DNA from 2 places in the Streptomyces yongxingensis genome. Region 1 is predicted to be linked to the other one. Evidence: riboswitches for the same ligand, from Rfam matches in the RefSeq annotation. Region 1 holds a riboswitch; the other holds the start of a gene.
What was found. A riboswitch is a leader RNA that binds a small molecule or an ion and turns the genes downstream of it on or off. The one in region 1 is predicted to bind glycine.
Positions count from the first base shown of each region.

Region 2: another riboswitch for glycine. It lies ahead of gcvT (glycine cleavage system aminomethyltransferase GcvT); the one in region 1 lies ahead of gcvP (aminomethyl-transferring glycine dehydrogenase).

Region 1 is NZ_CM145717.1:9,506,662-9,521,251, reverse strand. It holds gene ACZ6TD_RS40670 (hypothetical protein) at 1-389, shown strand, start outside; gene ACZ6TD_RS40665 (DUF5999 family protein) at 653-859, shown strand; gene gcvP (aminomethyl-transferring glycine dehydrogenase) at 952-3,867, opposite strand; glycine riboswitch at 3,933-4,057, opposite strand; glycine riboswitch at 4,059-4,156, opposite strand; gene ACZ6TD_RS40655 (PRC-barrel domain-containing protein) at 4,303-4,620, shown strand; gene ACZ6TD_RS40650 (DNA polymerase IV) at 4,596-6,317, opposite strand; gene ACZ6TD_RS40645 (MerR family transcriptional regulator) at 6,426-7,052, opposite strand; gene ACZ6TD_RS40640 (bifunctional nuclease family protein) at 7,220-7,693, opposite strand; gene ftsR (transcriptional regulator FtsR) at 7,746-8,498, opposite strand; gene ACZ6TD_RS40630 (FHA domain-containing protein) at 8,516-9,343, opposite strand; gene ACZ6TD_RS40625 (DUF881 domain-containing protein) at 9,474-10,262, opposite strand; gene ACZ6TD_RS40620 (small basic family protein) at 10,922-11,254, opposite strand; gene ACZ6TD_RS40615 (DUF881 domain-containing protein) at 11,251-12,177, opposite strand; gene ACZ6TD_RS40610 (mannose-1-phosphate guanyltransferase) at 12,294-14,590, opposite strand, start outside.
Region 2 is NZ_CM145717.1:3,901,166-3,915,755, reverse strand. It holds gene ACZ6TD_RS16310 (carboxymuconolactone decarboxylase family protein) at 1-288, opposite strand, end outside; gene ACZ6TD_RS16305 (ATP-binding protein) at 568-2,700, shown strand; gene ACZ6TD_RS16300 (hypothetical protein) at 2,618-3,940, opposite strand; gene ACZ6TD_RS16295 (L-serine ammonia-lyase) at 4,437-5,819, opposite strand; gene glyA (serine hydroxymethyltransferase) at 5,965-7,230, opposite strand; gene gcvH (glycine cleavage system protein GcvH) at 7,257-7,637, opposite strand; gene gcvT (glycine cleavage system aminomethyltransferase GcvT) at 7,817-8,944, opposite strand; glycine riboswitch at 9,115-9,225, opposite strand; gene ACZ6TD_RS16275 (AAA family ATPase) at 9,395-10,093, shown strand; gene ACZ6TD_RS16270 (enhanced serine sensitivity protein SseB) at 10,270-11,076, shown strand; gene ACZ6TD_RS16265 (enhanced serine sensitivity protein SseB C-terminal domain-containing protein) at 11,188-11,985, shown strand; gene ACZ6TD_RS16260 (ABC transporter permease) at 12,467-13,471, shown strand; gene ACZ6TD_RS16255 (ABC transporter substrate-binding protein) at 13,603-14,590, shown strand, end outside.

The sequences.
Region 1 (14,590 bases):
CCGGCTGGCGGTTCCTGATCCGCGACGGCGACCGCACGGTGGCCGCCGCGGAGGCGGTGCTCACCGCAGACGGCTGGACCTTCTCGCACTTCTCCGAGGGCCCGTATGTCAGCTCGGCCGAACTCGCCCTGAGCGAGGCCGAGTCGCTGCTCTCGGCGTACCAGCCGCGGCTGCTGTCCATCCCCGAGCTCTACATGGTCACGCTCTGGCTGCACGGCGACCTGACCGCGGACGGCGCCGAAGGCGGCCTCGGCGCCGGGGACCTGCTGGTGCCGCTCGCCCCGGCCCCGCCCGGTATCGCGGCCCACCGGGCGCACCGCGCAACCGATCTGCTGCCCGTCCTCACCCACCGGCTGACCCGGGCTCCCTTGCTTGGCTCACCCGCCTGACCTGGGCCTTCATCAGATTGGGAGCGCCCCGTGACCGCCGGGTCACGGGGCGCTCCGCAGCATCCTCGTAACAGTCCGGCCGCGATGAACCTACCGGACGGGTGATGCGTCATTATCTAGCGAGACCGGTACCGCGAAATCCCTGCGGATTCCAGGCCGCGGGGCAACACTGGAGCAATCGACCGACTCAACCACGGGGGGCGGCCATGAACGCCGCAGCGAGCCGCAGGACCTTCACCACTCCGCAGCGAAAGAACCCTGTCATGTGCCAGCATCAACCACCCTGCCCGTCAGCCGACTCCGCCGACCGGGAGGCCGCCCATCTCGTGGCGCACCACCCGGAGCAGGGATGGAGCCTGCTGTGCAACGGCGTCCTGCTCTTCGAGGACACCGGTGAGCTGCTGCCGGACGGGCGCGTGATCGCACCGTGCCGACCGCTGGGTTCCGAGCACGTCGTCACCGCGGCCTGACGGCCGCCGTCGACGGCACGTACATATAGGGGCCGGCCCGGCGCATCCGCCGAACCGGCCCCACTGACGCATCGGGCGGGCTCGAGCCCCCCTCAGCCCTCGTAGGACTCCAGCGGCGGGCAGGAGCAGACGAGGTTGCGGTCCCCGTAGGCCCCGTCGATCCGCCGCACCGGCGGCCAGTACTTGTCGGCCGCCGAGACCCCGGCCGGGAAGACCGCTTCCTCCCGGGAGTACGGGCGGTCCCACTCCCCGGTCAGCGACGCCGCCGTGTGCGGGGCGTTCCGCAGCGGATTGTCCTCCTTGGCCCACTCGCCGGAGCCGACCTTCTCGATCTCGGCCCGGATGGCGATCATCGCCTGGCAGAACCGGTCCAGCTCCGCCAGGTCCTCGCTCTCGGTCGGCTCGATCATCAGCGTCCCGGCGACCGGGAACGACATCGTCGGCGCGTGGAAGCCGTAGTCGATCAGGCGCTTGGCCACATCGTCCACGGTCACGCCGGTGGCCTTCGTCAGCGGACGCAGATCCACGATGCACTCATGCGCCACCAGGCCGCCGGGGCCGGTGTAGAGCACCGGGTAGTGCGGCTCGAGGCGCTTGGCGACGTAGTTGGCGCCGAGCACCGCGACCTGGGTCGCGCGGCGCAGCCCCTCGGCGCCCATCAGCCGAATGTACGCCCAGGAGATCGGCAGGATCCCCGCGGAGCCCCACGGCGCGGCCGAGACCGGGCCCACGCCGGTGGCCGGGCCGGCGGCGGGCTGCAGCGGATGGTTGGGGAGGTAGGGCGCCAGGTGCTCGCGCACCGCGATCGGGCCGACACCGGGGCCGCCGCCGCCGTGCGGGATGCAGAAGGTCTTGTGCAGGTTCAGATGCGAGACATCGCCGCCGAACCGGCCCGGCTCGGCGAGCCCGACCAGCGCGTTGAGGTTGGCGCCGTCCACGTAGACCTGGCCGCCCGCGTCGTGCACGGTCGCGCAGATCTCGGTGATGTGCTCCTCGAACACCCCATGGGTGGAGGGATAGGTGACCATCAGGACGGCCAGCTGGTCGCCGTACTGCTCGATCTTGGCGTGCAGGTCGTCGGTGTCCACCTCGCCGTCCTGGCCGGTCTTGACCACGACGACCTTCATGCCGGCCATCACGGCGCTGGCGGCGTTGGTGCCGTGCGCGGAGGACGGGATCAGGCAGACGGTGCGCTGGGTGTCCCCGCCTGCCCGGTGGTAGGCGCGCACCGCCAAGAGCCCGGCGAGCTCGCCCTGGGACCCGGCGTTCGGCTGCAGCGAGACCTTGTCATAGCCGGTGACCTCGGCCAGCCGCTCCTCCAGCTCACGGATCAGGGTCAGATAGCCCTGGGCCTGCTCGGCCGGTGCGAAGGGGTGCAGCGCGCCGAACTCGGGCCAGGTGACCGGCTCCATCTCGGTGGTCGCGTTGAGCTTCATGGTGCAGGAGCCGAGCGGGATCATGCCCCGGTCCAGGGCGTAGTCCCGGTCGGCCAGGCGCCGCAGATAGCGCAGCATCGCGGTCTCGGAACGGTGCTGGTGGAAGACCGGGTGGGCCAGATAGCCGTCCTGGCGCAGCAGGGCCGTGGGCAGCGCGTCCGGCGCCGAGGCGTCCAGCTCGTCGATCCCCGGGATCCCGGAGGCGTCGCCGTTGCCGCCGTCCGCCCCGAAGGCGGACCATACGGCGGCGAGCTGCGCGCGGCCGGTGGTCTCGTCGCAGGCGATGCCGACGTGGTCGGCGTCGGTCAGCCGGAGGTTGACCCCGGCCTCGCGGGCCGCGGCGACGACCTCGGCGGCCCGGCCCGGCACCCGCGCGGTGAGGGTGTCGAAGAACGCGCCGTGCACCACCTCGACGCCACCGGCCCGCAGCCCCTCGGCGAGCACGGAGGCATAGCGGTGGGTGCGGCGGGCGATCGCCGCGAGCCCGTCCGGGCCGTGGTAGACGGCGTACATCCCGGCCATCACGGCCAGCAGCACCTGAGCCGTGCAGATGTTGCTGGTGGCCTTCTCCCGGCGGATGTGCTGCTCACGGGTCTGCAGCGCCAGCCGGTACGCCTTGTCGCCGTCGGCGTCCACCGAGACCCCGACCAGACGGCCGGGGAGGTTGCGGGCGTAGGCGTCGCGCACCGCCATGAAACCGGCGTGCGGCCCGCCGAAGCCCATCGGGACGCCGAACCGCTGGCTGCTGCCCACCGCGATGTCCGCGCCCAGCTCACCGGGCGAGGTGAGCAGGGTGAGCGCGAGCAGATCGGCGGCGACGGTGACGACGGCGCCCAGCTCATGGGCGCGCTCGATGACCGGGCGCGGATCGCGCACCACACCGGAGGCGCCCGGGTACTGCAGCAGCACACCGAAGACCCCGCGCTCGGCGATCTCGGCCGGGATGCCCTCGGCCAGGTCGGCGACGACGACCTCGACACCGGTCGGTTCGGCGCGGGTCCGTATGACCGCGATGGTCTGCGGCAGACACTCGGCGTCGATCAGGAAGACGCCCTCCTTGACCTTGCCGACGCGCCGCGACAGCGCCATCGCCTCGGCGGCCGCGGTGGCCTCGTCCAGCAGCGAGGAACCGGCCGTGGGCAGCCCGGTCAGATCGGCGACGACGGTCTGGAAGTTCAGCAGCGCCTCGAGCCGGCCCTGGGAGATCTCCGGCTGGTAGGGCGTGTACGCGGTGTACCAGGCGGGGTTCTCCAGCACATTGCGCAGGATCACCGGCGGGGTGTGGGTGCCGTAGTAGCCGAGGCCGATCATCGACGGCAGCACCTGGTTGCGGTCGGCGAGCGCGCGCAGCTCGGCGAGGACCTCCGGCTCGCTGCGGGCCGGGGGCAGGGCGTCCAGCGCCTCGGTGCTCTTGATGACGTCCGGTACGGCGGCCTCGGTCAGCTCGTCCAGCGAGCCGAAGCCGACCTGGGCGAGCATCTTGGCCTGTGCCTCGCCGTCCGGACCGATGTGGCGCTGCTCGAACGGAGTACCAGATTCCAAGTCGGAGAGTGCGATGCGATTGGCGGTCATCTGCGGGGGCCTCCTGGTCTGTGACGACCTACGAGGGGCACCGCGACTCGGGTGCCCGGACGGCCTCCCCCTCTGTCATCTCAACCTGAGAGCTTCACCGGCCCGCATACCGCCTGACCGGCTTTCACCGTCGGTGAGGAGGGGTTCCGGAGCTCTGCTCGCCCGTGGCCCACCCTGCTTTCCAGAGTGACCTCACCCGCACGGTACGTGTGCCTGAGAGATTCCGGGGAGGGTTTGCTCCTTCGGCGCCTCCGACAGCGTCGGCGGAGGACTCTCCCGCACGGGGTCTGCAGCCACAGTCAGCGTACCAGCGGTTCTGCCACGGGGGACGGTCGCGGGCGTTCGAGTGGCCGAGCGCGGCGATGTGGCTTTTTGTAGGTAGCAATGGGCACTTGCCACGTGCTTGTCATCTGTTTGCCACCTGTGGGAGAGAGCGTGCAGACCGATATCGACCCGCGGACCCTGATCGGCCGCAAGGCATTCGACCGCGAGGGCGCCAAGATCGGCACCGTGGACGAGGTCTATCTCGACGACGCGACCGGCGAGCCCGAATGGGCGGCGGTACGCACCGGGCTGTTCAGCCGGGACGTCTTCGTACCGCTCGAACCGAGCGAGGTCGTCGGCGACACCCTGCGGGTGCCGTACGACCGATCCCTGATCAAGGACGCCCCGGACTTCGGGGTAGGCCGCCATCTCTCCCCCGAGCAGGAGCTTCAGCTCTACCACCACTACGGCTTGGACGTCACGGGCTGACCCCGCCCCCGGCCGGGCCCGTGCTCGGACCGGCCACCGGGCTCCGGGGCCTGCCCGTCCCGGCCCTCGGCCTCCTCTGGGGCCGGGCCTATGTCCTCACCCGGGTGTGGGGCCGAGATCCCCTCCGGGGCCGGGTCCGCGGTCTCCTCCGGAGCCAGGCCCACGACCGCCTCCCGGTCCGCCTCGGGGTCCGGAGCCTCATCCGGGGCCTCTCCCGGGGCCGAGTCGGCGACTGCCTCCGGGGCCGGATCCGGACCATCGGGCTCTTCCGAGTCCGACTCCGCGTCCGGGCGCAGCAGCGGTAGGGGGTCGGCAGGCTGTAGCGCCGGGTCGTCCACGGGGAACGTCCGTACTCGGCCCGGTGGCGACCATGGTTCCTCGAAGCGCACGGTCACCCGGCCCACCCCGCTCCCCTGCACCCAGCCCGCCCCGTACTCGGCGTGCCGGACATCCGAGCCCGGGAGCCAGCGCCGCGGCTTCTCAGCGTCCCCAGACGGCCCTCCCGCGCCCTCTCCGACGGGCTCCGGTCTCTCGGGGCCCGGCGGACGCCCGGCGCCCGCCAGGGCCTCGTGAGCGGCTTGAGCGACCGGAGCGGTCTGGGCCGCTTGCGCGGCCTGTGCGGCCTGTGCGGCCTGAGCGAAGAGATCCTCCTGCGTGTAGTCCGCCAGACCGCTGACGCCGACCCCCAGCAGTCGCACACCCGCCGTGGTGTCCACCCCGTCGATCAGCCGCGCCGCGGCCTCCCGCACCACCGCCGGATCGTCGGTCGGCCCGCGCAGGGTCTCCGAACGGGTGAGCGTGGAGAAGTCGTACCGCCGCACCTTGATCACGACCGTCCGCCCCGAGCGGCCCGCCTCGCGCAGCCGCCGCACACAGCGGTCGGCGAGCCGCGCGATCTCCAACTGCACCCGGGTGCGGTCGGTGAGGTCGACGTCGAAGGTGTCCTCCACCGAGATCGACTTGGCGTCCCGCTCGGCGACGACGGGCCGCTCGTCCCGGCCCTCGGCCATCAGGAACAGCGACGCGCCGTGGGCCCGGCCCAGCAGCCGCACCAGCTCGGCCTCGCCCGCCTCCCGCGTCTCGGCCACGGTGTGGATCCCGGCCCGGCGCAGCGCCTCCGCCGTGGCCGGGCCGACCCCCGGGAGCGTCCGCACCGGCATGGGGCCGAGCAGATCGCGCTCCGTCCCGGGCTCGATGACCACCAGGCCATCCGGCTTGGCCTGCTCCGAACCAATCTTGGCGAGCATCTTGGATCCGGCGAGCCCCACCGATCCGGTCAGCCCGGTGACCGCCCGGATATCGGCCCGCAGCCGCTCCGCCACGGCGCGCGCCGCGTCCACGGTGGGCTCGGTGCCGCCCGCCTCCAGATCGACGAACGCCTCGTCCAGGCTCAGCGGCTCCACCAGGGGCGACAGCGTGTGCAGCAGGGCCATGACCGCGTCGCTCACCTTGCGGTAGAGGGCGAAGCGGGGGATGAGGAACGCCGCGTTCGCACACAGGCGGCGGGCCTGGGCCATCGCCATGGCCGAGTGCACCCCGAAGACCCGGGCCTCGTAGGAGGCCGTGGCCACCACGCCACGCGGCCCCAGGCCCCCTACGATCACCGGCTTTCCGCGCAGGCTGGGCTTGGCCGCCTGCTCCGCCGAGGCGTAGAAGGCGTCCATGTCCAGATGGAGAATCGTCGGCGCACCCCTCACACCTCCGATGCTGCCGCACACCACTGACAATGGGGCGGCACGACGGCCGGGGGCGGGCCCGGGGCGCCGTTCGGTTCACCACCGGGGCGCCCGACAGAAGGGCTGGTGCTAACCCGCCCGATTGCGGCGTGCCGCGAGCTCGTCGGTCGGATTGGGCCGGATCAGCGTCTCGCCGGTGTCCACCCGCTCGCCGTGCAGCTGGGACAGCGCGCTCTCCACATCCCGCCAGACGACGCCCACGGCGATGCCGAAGACGCCCTGGCCGCCCTGAAGGAGGTCCACGACCTCATCGGGCGAGGTGCACTCGTAGACGGTCGCGCCGTCGCTCATGAGCGTCATCTGGGCCAGGTCCTCGAGCTCCCGGGCACGCAGGTGTGCCACCGCCGCCCGGATGTTCTGGAGCGACACACCGGTGTCCAGCAGCCGCTTCACGATCTTGAGGACGACCACGTCCCGGAAGCTGTAGAGCCGCTGGCTGCCCGAGCCGTACGCCGGCCGGACGCTCGGCTCCACCAGCCCGGTGCGAGCCCAGTAGTCCAGCTGGCGATAGGTGATGCCCGCGGCCGCACACGCCGTGGGTCCGCGGTATCCGATCCGCTCCGTCCCCCCCGCGGCGGGCTCACGCGGCGGTGCGGCCTGTGCCGCGACCCGAGCCTTCAATGCCGGATCGGCCGATGCGCTCCCCTGGAGCGCGTACGGACCTCCGGCCGCCGTGCCGTCGCCGGTGCTTCTCACGCCGACCTCCGTCCTCGACCTGCCACCTTGAAGGTAGGCAGTCACCCGGGGTGCGTCAACGATCGCCACACTCGGCACGCCGAGTGATAATCACCCTAAGGGTGGTTTCCCGTGTCCCTCGTCCGGGAAAGGCTACTCGAATGCGCGAGCGAGGACCGGCATACGGTTCACTGGCTGCTGGTTCCGAAGTCCTCGGGCGAGATCTGGTCGAGGAACTCGCGGAACTTCTCCACCTCGTCCTCCTGCTCGTCCGGGATCGCGATACCGGCGTCGTCCAGCACGCCGTCACTGCCGTAGATCGGCGTTCCGGTGCGCAGCGCGAGCGCTATGGCGTCGGACGGCCGAGCGCTGACCTCCACGCCGCTGGCGAAGACCAGCTCCGCGTAGAAGACCCCCTCGCGCAGATCCGTGATCCGGACCTCCGTGAGCTGCTGGCCGACCGCTTCGAGTACATCTTTGAAAAGGTCATGGGTCAGCGGGCGCGCCGGAGCCATGCCCTGCTGAGCGAAGGCGATCGCGGTCGCCTCACCTGGTCCGATCCAGATGGGGAGGTAGCGGTCGCCTCCCACTTCACGCAGGAGCACGATCGGTTGGTTGGAGGGCATTTCCACCCGGACACCCACGACGTCGAGCTCGTTCACACAGCAACCCTAGGACGTGCCCGGCCGGTTTGGATAGTCGGGGCCCGGTCGGTCACCGCTCCTGGACCCTCAGAGCCGACCGCACCAGCGCCGCGTGCAGCTGTACGGAGAGCGTGGCGAGCTCCCGCACACTGGCCTCCGCATGCGCTCTGGTCTGCGGGTTTCTATGCAACCGCAGCGGAGCGACCACCTGCTCGACCATTCCGGCCTCGCGCTCGGCGGAAGCTTTCATGATGCGCAGGTGACGTGGTTCCAGGCCGAAACGACCGAGCTCGGCGATGAGCCGGGCGACGGTCACCGCCTCGATGTCGTACCCGCCGGCCGCGGTCGGCGCGAGCAGCCCGTACGACTCCCATTCGGCCAGCTCCGCCTCGCTGACCTCGACCGTTGCCAGCAGCTCGGCACGGCCGACCCGGGCGGCCGTGGGGCCGTCCGGCGCCGCTTCGGCGCCGCCGTCGAGCAGCCCGGACTGCCGCGCTCCCTGCGAAACGGCAGGAAGCTGCAACGGTTCGCCCCGCTCCAGGGCGTCCAGATGCTCCCGGATGACCTTGAGCGGCAGGTAGTGGTCACGCTGCATCCGGAGGATATGGCCGAGCCGCTCCACATCCTGCTGGCTGAATTTGCGGTAGCCGGACGGCGTCCGCCGCGGCTCCACCAGCCCCTCCGACTCCAAGAAGCGGATCTTGGAGATGGTGACCTCGGGGAACTCGTCCCGCAACAGGTTCAGCACGGTGCCGATGCTCATCGACCGGCTGCCCGTGGGGGCGGTGCCGGTATCGGCACCGCCCGACGGTGTCTGAAGCATGGACCTCCCCTGACGGGTCAGATGCCGACGCCCCGCTGGCTCGGGTAGAAGACCAGCCGGTACTTACCGATCTGCACCTCGTCCCCACTGGTCAGGACCACTGCCGCGTCGATCTGCTCCCGGTTGAGATACGTCCCGTTGAGGCTGCCGACGTCCGCGACGGTGAAGCTGCCGTCCTGGCCGCGCCGGAACTCCACATGGCGGCGGGAGACCGTCACATCGTCCAGGAAGATGTCGCTCTGCGGGTGACGGCCCGCCGTGGTGACATCACTGTCCAGCAGGAAGCGGCTGCCGGAATTCGGCCCGCGGCGGACCACCAGCAGCGCCGACCCCAGGGGCAGCGCCTCGACGGCGGCCTGCGCCTCCGGGCTGAGCGACGGCAGCGGCGTCTGCCCGGTCACCTCGGAGTCGTACGCCTCGAGACCCGAGATCGAAATGGTGGAGGTGGTCTCCGAGGCACGCTCGGAGGGCGCGCCGCCGCGCAGCGGGGCGCCGCAATTGGAGCAGAACCGGCTGGCCTCCGCGTTCCGGTGGCCACACCGCTGACAGACCGGCAAGCCGAACCCTCCACCACTGCGAGAGGCCGATGGGTCCTCGAAACCTATGGGCCCGGCCGCGGAGGGGTCAACAGACGCGCCCTGCCCGCCGACCTGGTCACGGAAGAGCGGGCGCTCCTCGGTTCCCCCTCCGCTCTCCTCCGCGGCACGCGAGGCGCGGTGGCGAGCGGTGCTGCTGCCGCCATCCTGGCGGGCACTCTTACCGAACAACTTCCCGAACAACTTCACGGGCGATTCCCCTTGACTGAAACAGACCCGCCCGTGGGGCAGGACAAACCCTCGATGCACACACCAGACGGTCCGGACATCCTCACAACGTCCGTGACCACCAGACAGTTTCCATCACGCGCGGATCTTCCGGTGCGTTGACCCCCCGCGTCCACATGGTCTCCCCGAGAGACCCTCATTTCGAACCGCCTCACCGTGATGACGACCGAGCGTAGTCAGGCCGCTTCGCCGATCGCAAGGCATCCACAACGATCTTCTTATCCCGCCGCACGGACACAGTGGCCTGCTCCTTCTCCAGGCTCTGCACCACCCCGCCCGGGATGTTCAGGGCCGGCTCCAGATCCTCCGGCTTGCCGATCACCTTCACAACATACGGTCGCGTGACTTTCCGTCCATCGATCCGGATCGCACCACCGCTGTCCGAGAAGTAGGTGCCGGCGACCACGCGCACCTTGCCGATCTGGATCGCCTCGGCGCCCGCCGCGCGCAGCTCCTGGACCGTGTCGAGCAGCATGTCCGACTCCACGGAGCCCCGGGAGTCGTCGATGGTGATCGTGATACCAGGACCCTGTGCTGCCACCGTACCGGCGAGCACGCCCAGCTGCTGCTCCTTCTGGAGCGTCTGCTTCCGGGCCTCCTCGGCCTGGTCCGAGCTGTTCTCCAGCTCGGTGCGCTGGTTCTCCAGCCGGCGCTTCTCGTCCTGGAGCCGCTGGGTGCGGGAGTCCAGCTCGTCGAGGATCCGGACCAGGTCCTCCTGCCGGGCGCCGCGCAGCACGCTGTTCTCGTTGGTCGAACGCACCTGGATGGCGAGGCCCAGGCCGAGGCCGAAGAGCAGCAGGGCGACGATCAGCTGCGCACGGGTGAGCCGCGGCGGCCATACGCCCTTCACCAGCCGCTGGCGGCCGGTCAGGGCGTCCTCCGGCCCCTGATCGGCCCCGGGGCTCCCAGGGCCGGAGGCGGGCCCGGGGGCGGGCCCCACACGCTCTCCGGGGCCGCTCCGGGATCCGCCGGTGGACCTGGGGCCCTCGGCACGTGTCCCGGGCGTGTCCGCCGTGACGGACCGGCCCTGGGCCTGCGGCGGCAGGGCCTCGGGCAGCACGGCCTTGGGCAGGGGCTTCCTCAGAGCGAGGTCCTTGAAGCCGCCCGGCGGGGGCGTGGGGGGCCTGCCCGGCCGCTCCGCGGGCGCGTCACGGCGCTCGGGCCTCCGGGCCGGCGACGGGGTGGCCGGGCGCGGCGGCCCGGCCGCCGACGGCCGCTTGGGCTCGGCACGCTTGGGCTCGGCCCGCTCGCGGGGCTCCCCGGGGCGCGCGGGCTGCTCGGGCGTCTCCGGCCGACGGGGCGGTTCGGGCGACCGCCGGGGCTGCTCAGCGGCCTTCTCGGGTGTTTCGGCCCGCGCCGCTCGTCCGTCCTTCGCCGGCTGCTCGGCCTTCGCGTCCCTCTCGGCCGGCTCCGGCGTGTCGGCCGACTGGCGCGGTGTGTCGGCGGACTGTCGCGGCGTATCGGCCGACTGCTGTCGCGGCGCGCCGACGGACCGACGCGGCGTGTCGGCCGGCTTTCGTGGCGTGTCGGCCTGCCGTCGGTTTTCGGCCGACTGTGCCCTCTCGGGCTTCTCCGGGGTGTCGTCGGTCGTCATCGGCCTCACGCCCGGAACACATGGCGGCGGATCGCGGCCGCGTTGGAGAAGATCCGGATACCGAGCACGACCACGACTCCCGTCGACAGTTGGGCACCGACGCCCAGCTTGTCACCGAGGAAGACGATCAGTGCGGCCACCACCACATTGGACAGGAACGATACGACGAAGACCTTGTCGTCGAAGATCCCGTCCAGCATCGCCCGGAAGCCCCCGAAGACCGCGTCGAGTGCCGCCACGACGGCGATCGGCAGATAGGGCTCGACCACCGTCGGCACCACGGGTCGGACCACAAGTCCCACCACGACTCCCACGATGAGCCCCAATACGGCGATCACGATGTGCCCTTCCCTGTGTCGGCGTCACCCTTGCCGGAGCCACCGGCTATCGGTTCCGCGGTGCGTACGATCAGGCTCGGCGCGGCCGGAAGCCGGAGCGAGTCCTGGGCGGAAATGCTCGTACGGATGTCATAGTTCTGCTGCAGCACATGCAGGTACTGTCCGTCCGCACTGTTCTGGAAAGCGGTGCTCAGCCGCTGCCCGTCCCCCACCGCGAGCACCGTATACGGCGGCGCCAGCGGCTTGTTGTCGACCAGTATGGCGTCTCCCGCGGCCCTGATCGCCGAGAGCGCCGTCAGCCGCTGCCCATTGATCGAGACAGCCTCCGCGCCCGACTCCCACAGGCCGTTGACGACGCGCTGCATGTCGTGGTCGCGCACCCGGCCGGTGTCGGAGAAGTCGGCGCTCTCCCGTGGTCCCCCGCCGCTGCTCGCCGCGTCCTTGGCGTCGTCGACCACCAGCTTCACCCCGGGGCCCGTCACCTCGTTGGCCCCCGAGAGCAGCGCCACCAGATCGGCCTTGGCCCCGCCGTGCTTCTCCAGTGCCTGCCGCTGCTTCTCCCCGACCTCGCCGCGGAGCTTGTCCACGCTCCTGGCGAGCTTGTCCGCGTTCGAGTTCCCCGTCTCGATGCGGTCGATCAGCTCTCCCCGCTCCTTGGCCAGCGTCGGCGCCGATATCCGCGCCTCGGCGGCGCCGATGGTGATGACGACCGCGACCAGGACGAGACCGAAGGCCAGCCCCAATTTGGCCCGCACCGTGCGCGGCAGGCCCGAGCGACCGGTCTCCCCGCGCCGCGCGGCGGCCTCGGCGTAGCCGTCGTCGAGGCTGTGGTCCATCACATTGGTCAGCAGCGACATGGACGCGTCGAGGCGCGGGCGCGGGCGCGGCGATGCTGTGCTCCGAACGGGGGGCTGCTGCGACATGCCGCACATCGTCGCACGTGGCGGCCGCCGCCACCGAATGGCCCCTCCGGCGTGCCGGATCCGGGACCTCGGGACGGCGGCCCCACGCGCTCAGACGTGCTCGGGCGGCCCCGGGATCAGCGCCCCGCGCTGTCCACGACGCTGGACCACTCGTCCAGCAGGGCCTGCGCGGACGCGTCGTCCGGGCCCTCCGCCCACAGATGGGTGACCGCCTCGGCCGGGTCGGGCAGCACCATGACCCACCGCCCGTCGGTCTCCACGACCCGCACCCCGTCGGTGGTGTCCACGGAACGGTCCCCCGCGGCCTCCACCACATGCCGCATGACCAGGCCCTTGACCGCCCAGGGGGTGGCCAGATCGCGCCGCTGGACATGCGCCCGCGGAATCCGCGCATCGATCTGACTCAGCGTCAGCTGAGTGCGCGCCACCAGGCCGATCAGCCGGACGAAGGCGGCCGTGCCGTCGAAGACGCTGCTGAACTCGGGGATGATGAACCCACCGCGCCCGTCGCCTCCGAAGATGGTCGACTCCGACCGGGCGACCCGGGTCAGATCGTCCGCCGCGGTGGTCGTCCACTCCACCTGTGTGCCGTGGTACGCCGCCACCTGCTCGGCGATACGGGTCGTGGTCACCGGAAGCGCCACCCGTCCGCTCCGCCGCTCCGCGGCCACCAGGTCGAGCATCACCAGCAGCGCCCGGTCGTCCTCCACGATGCGGCCGCGCTCGTCGACGAGCGAGAAGCGCTCACCGACCGGGTCGAACCGCACTCCGAACGCGGCACGCGCCGAGGCGACGATCTCGCCGAGCCGGGCCAGCCCCGACCGGCGGGCGTCGGCGGTCTCCGTCGGACGCGACTCGTCCAAGCCCGGGTTGATGGTCAGCGCGTCCACCCCGAGCCGGCCCAGCAGGCTGGGGAGCACCAGCCCGGCGCTGCCGTTGGCGGCGTCCACGACGACCTTCAGGCCGGACTCGGCGATGCCGCTGATGTCCACGGCGCGCAGCAGCGAGCCCGTGTACGAGTCGAAGACGCTCGACGGGAAGCTGAGGTCACCGATCTCGCCCGGGAACGCCCTGCGGTACTCCTGGCGGGCGTACACCCGGTCCAGCTTCCGCTGACCGCCCGCGGAGAGATCGGCGCCCCGCTCGTCGAAGAACATGATGTCGACCGAGTCGGGCACCCCGGGCGAGGTCCGGATCATGAAGCCGCCGGCGCTGCCGCGCGCGGTCTGCTGCCGGGCCACCGGCAGCGGCACGTTCTCCAGGTCCCGCACGTCGATGGCGCTGGTCTGCAGGGCGGAGATCATCGCCCGCTTGAGCGCCCGCGCGCCCCTGGAGTGGTCACGCGCCGTGGTGACGGTGGAGCCCTTCTTGAGCGTCGTGGCGTACGCCCCGGCGAGCCGCACCGCGAGCTCCGGGGTGATCTCCACATTGAGGATGCCGGAGACGCCGCGGGCGCCGAACAGATGGGCCTGCCCCCGGGACTCCCAGATCACCGAGGTGTTGACGAACGCGCCCGCCTCGATGGTCTTGAACGGATAGACCCGGACATTGCCCTGGACGATCGATTCCTCGCCGATCAGGCACTCATCGCCGATGACGGCGCCGTCCTCGATCCGGGCGGCGCGCATGATGTCGGTGTTCTTGCCGATGACACAGCCGCGCAGATTGCTCTGCTGGCCGACATACACGTTGTCGTGCACCACCGCCTTGTGGAGGAAGGCGCCGCTCTTCACCACGACATTGGAGCCGACGACGGTGTGCTCACGGATCTCGGCACCGGCCTCCACCTTGGCGTAGTCGCCGATGTAGAGCGGACCGCGGAGCACGGCCTCCGGATGCACATCCGCCCCTTCGGCGACCCATACGCCGGGCGAGATCTCGAATCCGTCGAGCTCGACATCGACCTTGCCCTCGAGAACGTCCGCCTGGGCCTTCACATAGCTCTCATGGGTGCCGACGTCCTCCCAGTAGCCCTCGGCGACATAGCCGAAGATGGGCTTGCCTTCCTTCATCAGCTGGGGAAAGACATCTCCGGACCAGTCGACCGGAACATCGGGATCGACATAGTCGAAGACTTCCGGCTCCATGACATAGATGCCGGTGTTGACCGTATCGGAGAAGACCTGGCCCCAGGTGGGCTTCTCCAGAAAGCGCTCGACCTTTCCACCCTCGTCGACGATGGTGATACCGAACTCGAGCGGATTGGGAACGCGCGTCAAGCAGACGGTGACAAGGGCGCCCTTTTCCTTATGGAAATTGATCAGATCCGTGAGGTCGAAATCCGTCAGGGCATCACCCGAGATCACAAGGAAGGTGTCGTCCTTGAGCGCCTCCTCCGCGTTCTTGACGCTTCCGGCGGTGCCGAGTGGCTTCTCCTCATTCGCGTACGTGAGCTCCATGTCGAGCTCCTCGC
Region 2 (14,590 bases), 5.6 Mb from region 1:
CTTGTCCATCGGGAGTCCGAGGGCGTCGGCCTCCCAGTGGCCGAAGTCCATGCACCACGAGCAGTTGATCCTCGCCGTCGCGGCCATGACCGCGAGGTGCTTGAGAGTCGGATCGAGGCGGTTCCACTTGGCGGCACCGCGCTCGGCCCGGACGTAGGTGAGCAGCACCCGCGCGTTGTGGCCGGCGGCCAGACCGGGGTCGAGCACCTTGCCGTAGGTGCGCCGGGAGTACCGGGCGCCCAGGCGGTTGAGCAGGGTACGGGGCGGGGTGAGCGAGATACGGGCCATGGCGGGCTCTCCATCGTGTCGTACCTGGACTCGAGCTGCTGCCGAGCGCAGGCTTGCCGAAGCCTTCCGCGGGTGTGACAGGACAGCCCGCCGGAGTGTGACATCCAGCCACCACCTCGGATGAGCTGCCGGGCTCCGCGCCGGCCTTTCAACGGGCCCACTCCGCGACCGCGGCCTCGGTGGCACCGTGCCCGCGCGAGGCCGAATGGTTTTCCCGGGCAGGTAGTGCGGGGATACAGTCCGGCCAGGGACCGGACCGGGACCAGGGGAGGGGCCGGTGTGATCGAGATCGTCACGGTGAGCGCGCTCACCGCATTCCTCACGGCGGTGGGGAACGGCGCGGCCGGAGAAGTCGGCAAGCAGGTGCTTCTGTCGACGGGTGCGCTGGTGAGACGGACCCTGGGCCGGGAGACGCCGCTGCCCGCCACCCCGGAGGGGTGGGAGGCGCTGGCGCGCCAGATGCATCCGCGCCTGAGTGAGGATGGCCCACGGTCCGGTGAGTGGGCCATGCTGCTGCGGAGCCTGCCGGACGCGGCAGTGGCGCTGCGCCCCGCGGCGGGGCTGCCGCCCGCCACGCGGGACTTCACCGACCGCGAGTCCGTCCTCAAGCGGCTGAAGCGGGAGGCGACCCGCGCCGCCGACGGGCGGCCACGGGTCGCGCTGCTGCACGGTCCGCCCGGCATCGGCACCAGCGCGGTGGCCCTGCACTGGGGTGCCGCCCAGATCGCGCGGTATCCCGACGGGCAGTTCTACGTCGACCTCTCCGATGCCGCCGGAGACCACGGACCGGAACCGGCCGCCGTCCTGCTGCGCCTGCTGCGGCAGATGGGCGTCGAGCCCGAGCGGATTCCACCGACCGAGACGGGACGTGAACAGCTCTACCGGCGGCTGACGGCAGGCCGCAGGATGCTGGTGGTGATCGACCACGCGTCCTCGGTCGCCCAGGTCCGCGACCTCATTCCGGCCACGCCGGAGGTGTTCTTACTGGTGGTGGCGTCGGGCCCGCCGTTCGCGCTGGAGGCGGAGCGCATCGCCGTCCCCCCGCTGAGCGAGCGGGACGGCTTGAGGATGCTGAGGAAGGTGGCCGGGCCCGAGAGGGTCGCGCGAGCCAAGCCGCGGATGCCCGTCCTGCTGGATACCTGCGCCGGCAACGCCTTCGCCCTGAAGGCGGCGGCGATGCGCCTGCTGAGCGAGGAACCGCCCTACCCGGATCCGCCCGACGAGCCCGGGAGGCACCATCCGGTGCACGCCATGACGCAGGACGCGTGTCGCCGTCTCGGGCCCGAGACGGCGCGGCTGTGCCGGCTGACAGCGCTGGGCGGCTGGCCCGCGATCGACGCCCGGCTGGCCTCGGACGCCGCCGCCGTCGCCGAGGAGGAAGCCGCCCGGATGCTCGCCGAAGCGGCGGACGCGCAGTTGGTGGAGCCGGCGGGGGACGGACGTTACCGCTTCCGGCCCGAGGTGCGCCGCCATCTGGCGGACGCCGCCGGGCCGGAGCACGGGATCCCGGAGTGCTTCGCGGCGGTGTCACGGGTGCTCGACGGGCTGCTGAACCGGGCGCTGCACGCCGCCCACGCCGCCCTGCCCCAGAGCTGGCGGACCGAGCCCGCACCTGCGCAGGGCACTCCGTACGGTGACGAGGCCGAGGGCATGGCGGCCCTGCTGGCCGAGGCCGGGAACCTGGTGCGGGCGGTCTCCGTGGCGGATGAGTACCAGCACATCGACACGGCGCTGCGCGTGGCCCGCGCGCTGTGGCCGCTTCAGCTGAAGGCCGGACACTGGGACGAGGTGCTGCCCGCCCTGCGGATCGCGGCCCGGTGCGCCGACGAGCATCGGCCGCGTTCCCGCATGGCGGGCGCGCTGCACTTCCAACTGGGCCACTGTCTGGGCGAGACGGGACGGTCGGAAGAGGCCGAGCACGCGGTGCGCGCCGCCGTCGCCTGCGAGCGCGCCGCGGGTCACTTACGGGGCGAGGCGTCGTCCGTGGAGTTCCTGGGCCTGCTGTGCTTGAACCGATGGCGGTACGAAGCGGCGTACGAGCGGTTCGTCGAGGCGGAGGGCGTCTACCGGCGGATCACCCCCGGCCAGGAGGGCGCGCGGGACCTACCGCGTGCCCTCGCCTTGATCGGGCGTCACCAGGGACGTGCCCTGCGCGGTCTGGGGCAACTGGCGGAGTCCCGCCTCCGCCTTGAGGCCGCGCGGGACTTCTTCGCGGAGCGGGGAGAGGCGTACAACCAGGCCCGTACCCTCACGGACCTCGCCGAGACGCTGCACGACGCCGGTGAGAACTCCGAAGCCCTGACGAAGATCGGGGAGGCTGAGCGCCTGCTCAGGCCGGAAAGGGCGACTCCGCACCTGGGCTACCTCTCCCGTCTTCGGCTGCGCTGCGAGGCGGCCGAGCGGGAGGAGTAGCGGGGGTCACCGTCACCGGGTGCACGCGGCCGGCCGCGTGCACCCGGAGCGTCGTCCCGTCCGGCGCCACCGCACCGCCGCCCGCCAGCCACGCGTACAGCGCGGAGGCGTAGGCCGCCGGATCGGCATCCGCTCCCGGGCCTGCCGACAGCCGCAGCACACCGTGCTCCCGGGCGCGCACGGTGCAGCGGTGCGGACCGGTCACGTACCCGGCGAGCGAGCAGTGCGGATACCGGCGCAGCACCTCGGCGGCCCACTCCTCCGGGCCGCCCAGGCGGGGGTCGTCCGGCAGCCCGTCGCGGAAGATCACATCAGCCAGCGCCAGGCTGCCGGGGTCCCGGGTGTCCTCATGTACGGCGAGGTGCCTCTCGCCGACCGCGTTGTACGGGTGCCCCGTGGAGCGCTCGATCGTGACATCCGCTCCGCGGACGTGCGCACGGACATCCAGGGGAGCCGTACGCGGTGGGGGGTCGTACGGCGGCAGCGGCAGCGGCTCCAGCAGGGCGGGAGCCGCGGGCTCGGGCAGAGCCATCAGCGTGTAGAAGAGCCTCCGCAGCCGTGCCGCCGACGCGCCAGGGGCCGAGCTGACGAACTCCGCCGCACCGGCCACCGGGTGATGCCGCGCCAGCACCTCCTCGAGTTGACCCCGCAGCGGGCCGTACGGGTCGAGCCGAGGGGCTTCCCGGACGAACGTCGCGAGCGGCGCTTCCGGGTCCAGCCGGTCCTGAGTGGCGGCCGCGAGCAGCACGGGGGTGCCCAACGCCGCGGCGTAGTAGGACACCGCTCCGAAATCCCCCAGCACGACATCCGCCGCCAGCAGGGCCTGTCGCCACGCGTGCACGGGATCGATCAGGGTCAGTCCGCCGCGCCGGGCCCGGTCCAGCCAGACGCGTATCTGCCCTGGTCCGTGCCCGTACCAGATGTTCGGATGCAGTACGGCCGCCAGCCGGTAGTCGTCAGCCGGCAGCTCGGAGGCGAGCCGAGGGAGCAGGCTCGGCAGGAGGTCCTGGTCGCCGCCGTTTCCGAAGAAACCCTCGGGGTTCCAGGTGGAGTTCAGTACGACGAGCCGCTGACCTCGGCGTACGCCCAGGGCGCGGCGGAACCGCTCCCGGTGGTGACGCCCGGCCAGCATGCGGTCGAAGCAGGGGTCGCCGGCGAGTACGGAGTCCTTCTCGGCTTCCGGGCACACCCGCCGCAGCCGCTCCAACTGCTCCGGGTGGGAGAGGACGAGGCCGTCCACGAACGGCTCCCCGTCTGCCAGCAGCCACTCCGGCGACAGGCCGAATGTCGGCTCGTGTCTCGTGTCTCGTGTCTCGTGACTCGTGACTCGTGACTCGTGACTCGCCCAGTTTTTTAGTGTATCCGACGCCATGTGACAAGACGGCCAATTTGCCTTGTATCTTGTGGAGTTGCCCGCCGAAGCTCGCGGAGATCGCCAGCGCCACCGGTGTCGCCAATGCCTGCTCCCAGGGCAGCACGGGCAGACCCAACTCCGCGAACAACTCGCCGATTCCTGCCTGAAACGCGGATGACTCGGTCGAGGTGACCAGGAGTTGTATCCGGAAGTCGTCGTGGAACAGCGGCAGCACATCCAGCAGGCGGCCCGCGGAGGTGACATTGTGTGCCACGAGCAGTACGCGTCGGCTCGTCGCCCGGCTGACCCAGCGTTCCGAGTCGTCCCCGACCGGCACCCGTATCGCCGGGGCATCAGCCGATCCCACTCGCCGTTCCCTTCGTCAGCACTCGATGACGTTCACCGCGAGCCCGCCCCGCGCCGTCTCCTTGTACTTGACCTTCATATCGGCGCCCGTCTGCTTCATCGTCTTGATGACCTTGTCGAGCGAGACATGGTGGCGGCCGTCGCCGCGCAGGGCCATCCTCGCGGCGGTGACCGCCTTGACCGAGGCCATGCCGTTGCGCTCGATGCAGGGGATCTGGACCAGGCCGCCGACGGGGTCGCAGGTGAGGCCGAGGTTGTGTTCCATGCCGATCTCGGCGGCGTTCTCCACCTGTTCCGGGGAGCCGCCGAGGACCTCGGCGAGGCCGCCGGCGGCCATCGAGCAGGCGGAGCCGACCTCGCCCTGGCAACCGACCTCGGCGCCGGAGATCGACGCGTTCTCCTTGAAGAGCATGCCGATGGCGCCCGCGGCGAGGAGGAAGCGGATGACGCCCTCCTCGTCGGCGCCCGGGACGAACCGGGTGTAGTAGTGCAGGACGGCGGGGATGATGCCCGCCGCGCCGTTGGTGGGGGCGGTGACCACGCGGCCGCCCGCCGCGTTCTCCTCGTTGACCGCCATGGCGTAGAGGGTGATCCACTCCATCGCGCGGGCGCCCGGGTCGCCCTCGGAGCGCAGGGCGCGGGCGGCGGTCGCGGCGCGGCGGCGGACCTTGAGGCCGCCGGGCAGGATGCCCTCCTGGGACATGCCGCGGGCCACGCACGCCTCCATGACCTGCCAGATCTCCAGCAGCCCGGCCCGGATCTCCTGCTCCGTGCGCCACGCCTTCTCGTTCTCCAGCATCAGGGCCGAGATGGACAGGCCCGTCTCCTGGGAGAGCCGCAGCAGTTCGTCGCCGGTGCGGAAGGGGTGGGTGAGGACGGTGTCGTCGAGCTTGATGCGGTCCTCGCCGACCGCGTCCTCGTCCACCACGAAGCCGCCGCCGACCGAGTAGTACGTCTTCTCCAGCAGCGGATGGCCCTCGGCGTCGTACGCGAGCAGCGTCATGCCGTTGGCGTGGTACGGCAGGGAGCGGCGGCGGTGCAGGATCAGCTCGGCCGAGTCGTCGAAGTCGATCTCGTGGCCGGGGCCGATCTCGGCGCCGAGCAGCCGCAGCCGCTTGGTGGTGCGGATGCGCTCCACCTCGCCGTCGGCCGCCTCGACGTCCACGGTGCGCGGCGAGTGGCCCTCAAGACCCAGCAGTACGGCCTTCGGAGTGCCATGGCCATGACCGGTGGCGCCCAGGGAGCCGAAGAGCTCGGCGCGGACGGACGCGGTGTGGGCCAGCAGACCCTCGTTCTTCAGCCGGCGGACGAACATCCGCGCGGCTCGCATCGGGCCGACGGTGTGCGAACTGGACGGGCCGATGCCGATCGAGAAGAGGTCGAATACGGAAATGGCCACCGGGGGACTCCTTCGTCTGCACGCCGGGGGGAGCGTGTGCCCGCCGGGGAAGCGTGCGGGCCGTGCATGGGGTGGTGCGTGGGTGGTGCGGGGTGCGGGGTGGTGCGGCGGGGGCGCGCCAGGGCGGGCGCGCCCCCGGGTCCGGCTACTTGGACAGGTGCGCGTACAGCGGGTGCTTGTCGGCCAGGGCGGTGACCCGGGCCTTCAGCGCCTCCGCGTCGTACGACGGCTTCAGCGTCTCCGCGATCACGTCGGCGACCTCGCGGAAGTCCTCCGCGGTGAAGCCGCGCGTGGCCAGCGCCGGGGTGCCGATCCGCAGGCCCGAGGTGACCATCGGGGGCCGCGGGTCGTTCGGGATCGCGTTGCGGTTGACCGTGATGCCGACCTCGTGGAGCCGGTCCTCGGCCTGCCGCCCGTCCAGCTCGGAGTCGCGCAGATCGACCAGGACCAGATGGACGTCGGTGCCGCCGGAGAGGACGGCGACGCCCACCTCCCGCACATCGTCCTGGGTCAGGCGCTCGGCGAGGATCCTGGCGCCCTCCAGCGTGCGCTCCTGGCGCTCCTTGAACGCCGAGCTCGCCGCCACCTTGAAGGACACCGCCTTCGCCGCGACCACATGCTCCAGCGGACCGCCCTGCTGGCCCGGGAAGACCGCCGAGTTGATCTTCTTGGCCAGGTCGGCGGTGGAGAGGATCACGCCACCGCGCGGACCGCCCAGGGTCTTGTGGGTGGTGGTGGTCACCACATGGGCGTGCGGTACGGGCGAGGGGTGCAGCCCGGCCGCCACCAGACCCGCGAAGTGGGCCATGTCGACCATCAGGTACGCGCCGACCTCGTCCGCGATCCGGCGGAAGGCGGCGAAGTCGAGCTGGCGCGGGTACGCCGACCAGCCCGCGATCACCAGCTTGGGGCGGTGCTCCTTGGCCAGCCGCTCGACCTCGTCCATGTCGACCAGACCGGTCTCGGCGTCCACGTGGTAGGGCACCACGTTGTAGAGCTTGCCGGAGAAGTTGATCTTCATGCCGTGGGTCAGATGGCCGCCGTGCGCCAGGTTCAGCCCCAGGATGGTGTCGCCGGGGGAGAGCAGGGCGAACATCGCGGCCGCGTTGGCCTGGGCGCCGGAGTGCGGCTGGACGTTCGCCGCCTCGGCGCCGAAGAGCTCCTTCACCCGGTCGATGGCGATCTGCTCGACCACGTCGACGTGCTCACAGCCGCCGTAGTAACGGCGGCCGGGGTAGCCCTCGGCGTACTTGTTGGTCAGGACCGAGCCCTGGGCCTCCATGACCGCCGACGGAGCGAAGTTCTCCGAGGCGATCATCTCCAGGGTGGACTGCTGGCGGTGGAGTTCGGCGTCGACAGCAGCGGCGACGTCCGGGTCGAGCTCGTGCAGGGAGCTGTTGAGAAGCGACATCGAGGGTCCCGATCGAATAAGGAGGGTCAGTTTTCGGCGAAGGCGGTGTACTCGTCGGCGGAGAGCAGGTCCTCCGGCTCGCTCGTCACCCTCACCTTGAACAGCCAGCCGCCCTCGAAGGGGGCGGAATTCACCAGCGCCGGATCGTTCACCACGTCCTCGTTGATCTCGGTGACCTCGCCGGAGACCGGCGCGTACAGGTCGCTGACCGACTTGGTGGACTCCAGCTCACCGCAGGTGTCACCGGCGGAGACCGTGGAACCGACGTCCGGGAGCTGGACATAGACGACATCGCCGAGCGCGTTGGCCGCGAATTCGGTGATGCCGATCGTCGACACGCCGTCCTCGCCGGCGGCCGACAGCCACTCGTGCTCCTTGCTGTACCGCAGCTGCTGGGGGTTGCTCATGGTCCGATTCTCCTGGATACGGGGGAGTGCTTGGGAAACGGGTCTTAGCTGGTGGGACGCGGCGCCGAGGGAAGACGACGCCGAGGGGACGCGCTGGGCCGGGACGGGACGCGAACCACCGGGCCCGCCGCGGCCGCCGCTCAGCGAGGGGCCGGGGGCCCGCTCGCGCTCGGAGGAGCTCAGCGCTCGCGCTTGTAGAAGGGGAGCGCCACGACCTCGTACGGCTCCCGGGTACCGCGGATGTCCACGAAGACCCCCTCGGTGCCGGGCCCCGCGTACTCCGGGTCCACGTACGCCATCGCGATCGGCTTGCCCAGCGTCGGCGAGGGCGCGCCCGAGGTGACCCGGCCGATCGGTGAGCCGTCGGCGGCCACCACGGCGTATCCGGCGCGCGGCACCCGGCGGCCTGAAGCGATCAGGCCGACGAGGGTGCGCGGGGTGACGGTGTCCGCCTGGCGGGACGCGGCCTCCAGGGCCTCGCGGCCGACGAAGTCGCCCGGCTTGTCGAACTTCACCACCCGGCCGAGGCCCGCGTCGAAGGGGGTGGTGTCGGTGGTCAGCTCATGCCCGTACAGCGGCATGCCCGCCTCGAGACGCAGGGTGTCCCGGCAGGAGAGACCGCAGGGCACCAGGCCCATCGGGGCCCCGGCCTCGGTCAGCGCCTCCCACACCCGCTCGGCGTCGTCCGGGGCCAGGAACAGCTCGAAGCCGTCCTCGCCCGTGTAGCCGGTGCGGGCGATCATGGCGGGGGCGCCCGCGACGGTGCCCGGCAGCCCGGCGTAGTACTTCAGCCCGTCCAGGTCGGCGTCGGTCAGGCGCTTCAGGATCCCCGGGGACTCGGGCCCCTGGACGGCGAGCAGCGCGTAGGCGTCGCGGTCGTCCCTTACGGTCGCCTCGAAACCGCCGGCCCGCTCGGTCAGCGCGTCCAGCACCACCTGGGCGTTGGCGGCGTTGGCCACGACCAGGAACTCCTCGTCCCCGAGGCGGTAGACGATCAGGTCGTCCAGGATGCCGCCCTCGTGGTCGCAGATCATCGTGTAGCGGGCGCGGCCCACGGCGAGCGCGGACAGCCGGCCGACCAGGGCGTGGTCCAGGGCGTCCCCGGCCTGCGGACCGATGAGAGAGATCTCACCCATGTGGGAGAGGTCGAAGAGCCCGGCGCGGGTGCGCACCGCGGTGTGCTCGTCGCGCTCGCTCCCGTAGCGCAGCGGCATGTCCCAGCCGGCGAAGTCGGTCATGGTGGCGCCGAGCGCGCGGTGCCGCGCGTCCAGCGCGGTACGGCGTGGGGTGGGCGGGGCGTCGGTCACGATTCAGGCTCCAGGGGTCAGGGTCGCGCGACGGCGAGGACGGACGACAAGGACGCGTGCGTCCTCCCCATCTGTCATCGGAACCTGAGAGGTTCGCCGTGACGCCCGTAAGGGGCCCGACTTGCACCTTGGGTGGAGCCGCGCCCGCGCGGCCCGCTTTTCAGATCTGCCTCGTCCGCGCGGTATCGGGGCCTGAGAGATTCAAGGGAGGACTTGCTCCTTCGGCGCCCTGGACACCCGGCACGGATGCCGAGACCCAAGGACTCTCCCGCGCGGATTCAAGCGGCCGGTATGGAGTTGCGCGGACATCATCGCATGTATGGCCGAGAAGGGAAGCCCCGATCCGACCGGGCTCCGGCCGCCCGGTCAGGGGCAGCCTTGCCCGACATTACCTTTTCTTGACACTCTGCGGGTACGAGCAGCGTTGACCGACCTGGGAGGACGATCACGGTGCATGGGCAGGGAACGTACGCGACGACACAGAGGCTCCTGCCGGCGCGGCGTGGCCGCACCCCCACCGGGTCGACGGCTCGCCCCGGCCGGAGAAGCGCGGTGCGCGATCTGCGCGCCGGGGCGGAGGGCGGCGGCGCGGACCCGCGTGAGCTGCGCTTTCCGGCAGGGGATGTGCTGGTCGCCTCCGGGTTGCCGGGCAGTGGCAAGAGCACGCTGATCAACCGGACGGTGCCGCTCCTGGACGAGACGGGCGCGGTCGTCATCAGGGTGGACTCGCAGAACACCCGGGACGCGTGGGAGCGCAGGCTGCCCGGCTGGCTGCCGTACGCGCTCTACCGCCCGCTGGTCCGGTACGCCCACTACGCCGGGCTGCGCCGGGCGCTGCGCTCGGGCGTGAGCGTCGTGGTGCACGACTGCGGCGCGCTGCCGTGGGTCCGCCGCTGGCTGGCCCGGGACGTGCGGCGCCGGGGCCGCGGCCTCCACATGGTGCTGCTGGACGTGGGCGCCACGGAGGCGCTGGAGGGCCAGGCCGCCCGCGGCCGCGGGGTCTCCGCCTACGCCTTCGGCCGCCACCTGCGCGCGATGCGGCGGCTGATCGCCGGGATGGAGGAGGGGCGGCCGCCGCGGGGGTGCGCGTCGGCGGTGCTGCTGGACCGGCCGACCGCGAGCGCGCTGCGCTGCATCTCCTTCGAGTGATCACGCCTCTCCCTCGAGTGGCCGGAAATCGGCCATCGGCATCACACAGCGTGACGAGGGTGGGCCCGGGCGAGGTGGGGAAGTGCTGTGGAGATCGCCGCCGCCCCCTCCGGCCCCGGGCCGCCCAGCGGTTAGGGTGCTTCGGGCAGGTCGGACGAGATGGCGGTTGGACGAGGATGAGCTTCCCGGAGCAGTACGGAGTGGCCCCGGCGCACGGAGGATTCCCGGACGGCGGGTATGCCGCGCATCCGGCGTTTCCCGGCAATGAGCTCGAAGAGGTGATGGCCGCCTCGGTCGACGTCCCCGGGGCCGGAGCGCGCATCGTCGAGACGCTCTCGCGCAGCCACCTCTGGATTCCCCTGCCCAACGGCGGGGGTCCGGGCAGCCCGAGCCTCGATCTGCCCACGATGGAGATCGACGGCGGCGCGTATGTCCCGGTGTTCAGCTCCGAGCAGCAGTTCCTCCAGCTCGTCGGCTCCCATATGTCCTTCACCGTCGCCCCGGCCGTGGAGTTCGCCCGCGGGCTGCCGCCCCAGCTCGGCATCGCGGTGAACCCCGGTGGCGCGGTGGTCGTACCGCTGCCTCCGCCCGCCGTCCGGGAGTTGTGCCGCGCCGGGCGTACCGAGCTCGACGGCCCGGCCACCGGTGGCCGGGTGCGGCTCTTCGAACCGGACTGGCAGGACGAGCCGGTGGACTTCCTGGCCGCCGCCGGGATCGAGTTCGCCAAGGGCACCGGGGTGCGGACCGCCCGGCGCGCCCTGGCCAGCGTCGAGGGCGACGAGCCGGCGCTCTTCGTCGGGGTGCAGCTCGACGAGCCCGGCCCCGAGGGGCAGGCGCGCGCGGTGGAGGCGCTGGGCCGCGCCCTCGGCTCGGTGCCGGTGCGGTGGAAGGTCCAGTTGGTGCTGCTGGACGTGGCGCAGGGCGATCCGGTGGCCGACTGGATGCTGGGCCGGGTGCGGCCGTTCTACGACCGTGACCTCTGACTCACCCCTGGGTCCGCTACCGGGGCCCGTAAGCTGGTTTGATGACCAAGAGGGGTGCGAGCACGCTCCCCGGTGAGGCGCGGGCAAGGCGATGAGAAGGGGCGGACCCAGGTGAGCGCGGGCGCGGATTGGGGGGCGGCGGCCGGCCAGGTTGAGCGAGCGTTGCAGCAGGTCGCTCCCGGCCGGTACGACGCCTACGAGGCGCTGCTGCACGCCATCGGCGAGGGCCAGGTCTGGATGCTGCTGTGGCACGGGGCCCCCGGCTCACCCGACGCCCAGTACGGGAACATGGACGTGGACGGCCTCGGTTACGCCCCGTGTGTGACCTCCGCGCAGGAACTGGCCGCCAGTGGCTGGAACCGCGCGCATGAGGTGGTCGACGGACGCCTCATCGCCGACTCCCTCTACCGCGACCGCTACGGCCTCTGGCTCAACCCTCACGCCCACGGCGGCGGAGTGGGCATCCCCTGGCCGGATCTGCGCCGGATCGCGGGCGGCCTGGACCGGCTGCCCGCCGGGCCGCTGCGGCTGAGCGATCCCGCCATCGACATCCCCCAGTTCTACGCCCTGTTGGGACAGAACGCGCATCGCACCGCCGCGGTGCGCTCGCTGCGGCGCGCCTGGGTGCAGCCCGCGCTGGGCGCCCCGTACCTGGCGATCGGTCTGGATCTGTACGACACCGGCGCGGCGGCGGTGCAGTCGGTGCGGGTGATGATGGAGCAGTCGATCACCGCCGTGCCGGACGGGCTGCCGGTCTCCACGGTCGCGCTCTCGGACGAGTACGACCCCGTCGCCATGTGGATGCGGGCCAACGCCCGCCCCTTCTTCGACCGTGACGCCTTCGGCGCCGCGCCCGCCGCGCCGCCGTCGTACGGCTACGGCTACCCGCCGCCGCGTCCCGCGTACTGAGCCACCGCGTCCCACCGCGTCCCACCGCGTACTGATTCCGCGGGTCCGGGTGATTCCGCGGGTCCGGGTGATTCCGCGCGCCCGGTGATTCCGCGCGCCCGGTGAACTCCACACGCCCGGTGATTCCGCGCGCTCGGCACCCCGCGCACCGATTGACGGGATTGCCCGACCGGCCTTACGCCCCTATCGGGCCGAACACCCCATTACGGGCACGAGGTTACTGCTGCGTTCTCGTGTCGCGACCGTCCGTATAGCGGAGCGGTACTCCTCACATCACGGTTAGGCATCCATTGCCCGGGAGTACTGGCGGGTGATCACAAACGCGTTGAAGACTCCCGCTCCAAGGGGTGCGGTTCCTGCGTACGACCCCTTCCAGAAAGGTTCCGTACCAGAACGCGACTTTCACCCAGGTTGTGAACGAAGCCGCTACAGCGGCGAGTCGTGGGCCGGTCACCACCGGTCGAGAGGGGTCTCCACCACGATGACGGCACCATTGCACGGCACGAGCACGGACAGCGATCCGGTGGCGACTGCCGATGTAGCGGCGGATGTGGTCAAAACGTCCGTCGAAGGCAGATCGCTGCGGCAGATCGCCTGGTCACGCCTGAAGCGGGACAAGCTCGCACTGACGGGTGGCATCGTTGTCGTCTTCCTCGTGCTGGTGGCGATCTTCGCTCCGCTCATCGTGAGTCTGCTCGGGCATCCACCCAATGAGTTCCACCAGGAGGAGATCGACCCGCTGTTCGGCACCCCGAAGGGGTCCATGGGCGGCATCAGCTCGGACTTCCTGTTCGGCGTGGAGCCGTCCAACGGCCGCGACGTCTTCAGCCGGGTCATCTACGGCGCCCGGATCTCGCTGCTGGTGGCCTTCCTCGCGGCGGTGGTCGCGGTGGTCCTCGGCACCATCTTCGGCATCATCGCCGGGTACTTCGGCGGCTGGGTGGACTCGCTGATCAGCCGGGTGATGGACATGCTGCTGGCCTTCCCGCAGCTGCTCTTCATCATCTCCCTGGTCTCGGTGCTCCCCAACGACCTGCTGGGACTGACCGGCAGCGGGGTGCGGATCGCGATCCTGGTCTCGGTCATCGGCTTCTTCGGCTGGCCGTACGTCGGCCGCATCGTGCGCGGCCAGACGCTGTCGCTGCGCGAGAAGGAGTACATCGAGGCCGCGCGGAGCCTGGGCGCCGGCCGGCGCTACATCCTCTTCCGCGAGCTGCTGCCCAACCTGGTGGCGCCGATCACCGTCTACACGACGCTGATGATCCCCACCAACATCCTCACCGAGGCCGCGCTCAGCTTCCTCGGCGCGGGCGTGAAGCCGCCCACCGCCTCTTGGGGGCAGATGCTCTCCAAGGCGGTCGGCACCTATGAGGACGACCCGATGTTCATGATCATCCCGGGTGTGGCGATCTTCGTCACGGTGCTGGCCTTCAACCTCTTCGGTGACGGCGTCCGCGACGCACTGGATCCGAAGGGCACCCGATGACGGTGCGGCACACGGCCGCCCGGTCGTACTCGAACGCAATCAGCAGCCCCTGCCACATCCGGCAGACGGCTCCCCAAGGTATTCCGCGGCGCCATGCTCAGGACCGCTCTAACCCGGAGGTTGCAGCAACTATGAAACGTTCGTCGAGAAGCAGGCGGATCGCCGGAGCGGCGGCTGTCGTCGGCGCTCTCCTGGCCACCGCCGCTTGCGGTGGGGGCGGTTCCGACGACGAGGGCTCGGGTGCCGGGTTCAACGCCGCGGTGAAGGGTGTCGCAGCCAAGTCCGCCAAGAAGGGCGGCACCCTCAAGTTCATCAACAAGCAGGAGTTCGACTCCCTCGACCCGCAGCGTCAGTACTACGGGTTCGCCTGGGACTTCTCCCGCTTCTACGCGCGCCAACTGATCTCCTACACGCCGAAGCCGGGCAACGCCGCGAACGAGCTGACCCCGGACCTCGCCACCTCCACCGGCAAGATCACTAACGGCGGCAAGACCTACACCTACACCCTGCGCGACGGGATCACCTGGGAGGACGGCTCCCCGATCACGTCCAAGGACGTCAAGTACGGCATCGAGCGCATCTGGGCCAAGGACGTCGTCTCCGGCGGCCCCGGCTATCTGCGCCAGGTCCTGGACCCCAAGGGCGAGTACAAGGGCCCGTACAAGGACAAGTCCAAGGACAAGCTGGGCCTGAAGGCGATCCAGACGCCGGACGACAAGACCATCGTCTTCAACCTCGCCAAGCCCAACGGTGACTTCGAGCAGATGCTCGCGATGCCGACCGGCTCCCCGGTGAAGGCGGACAAGGACACCGGCGCCAAGTACACCAACCGGCCGTTCTCCTCCGGTCCGTACAAGGTCCAGTCGTACACCCCGGGCAAGAGCCTGTCGCTGGTCCGCAACACCAACTGGAAGAAGGCGTCCGACCCGATCCGCCCGGCCCTGCCGGACAAGGTCACGGTCACCTTCAACTCCAACCTCGAGGCGATCGACCGGCTGCTGATCAAGGGCGACTACGACGTCTTCCTCAGCGCCACCGGTATGACCCCCTCGGGCCGTAACGACGCCCTCAAGCACAACAAGGGCAACGTCGACAACATCACCACCAGCTTCGTCCGGT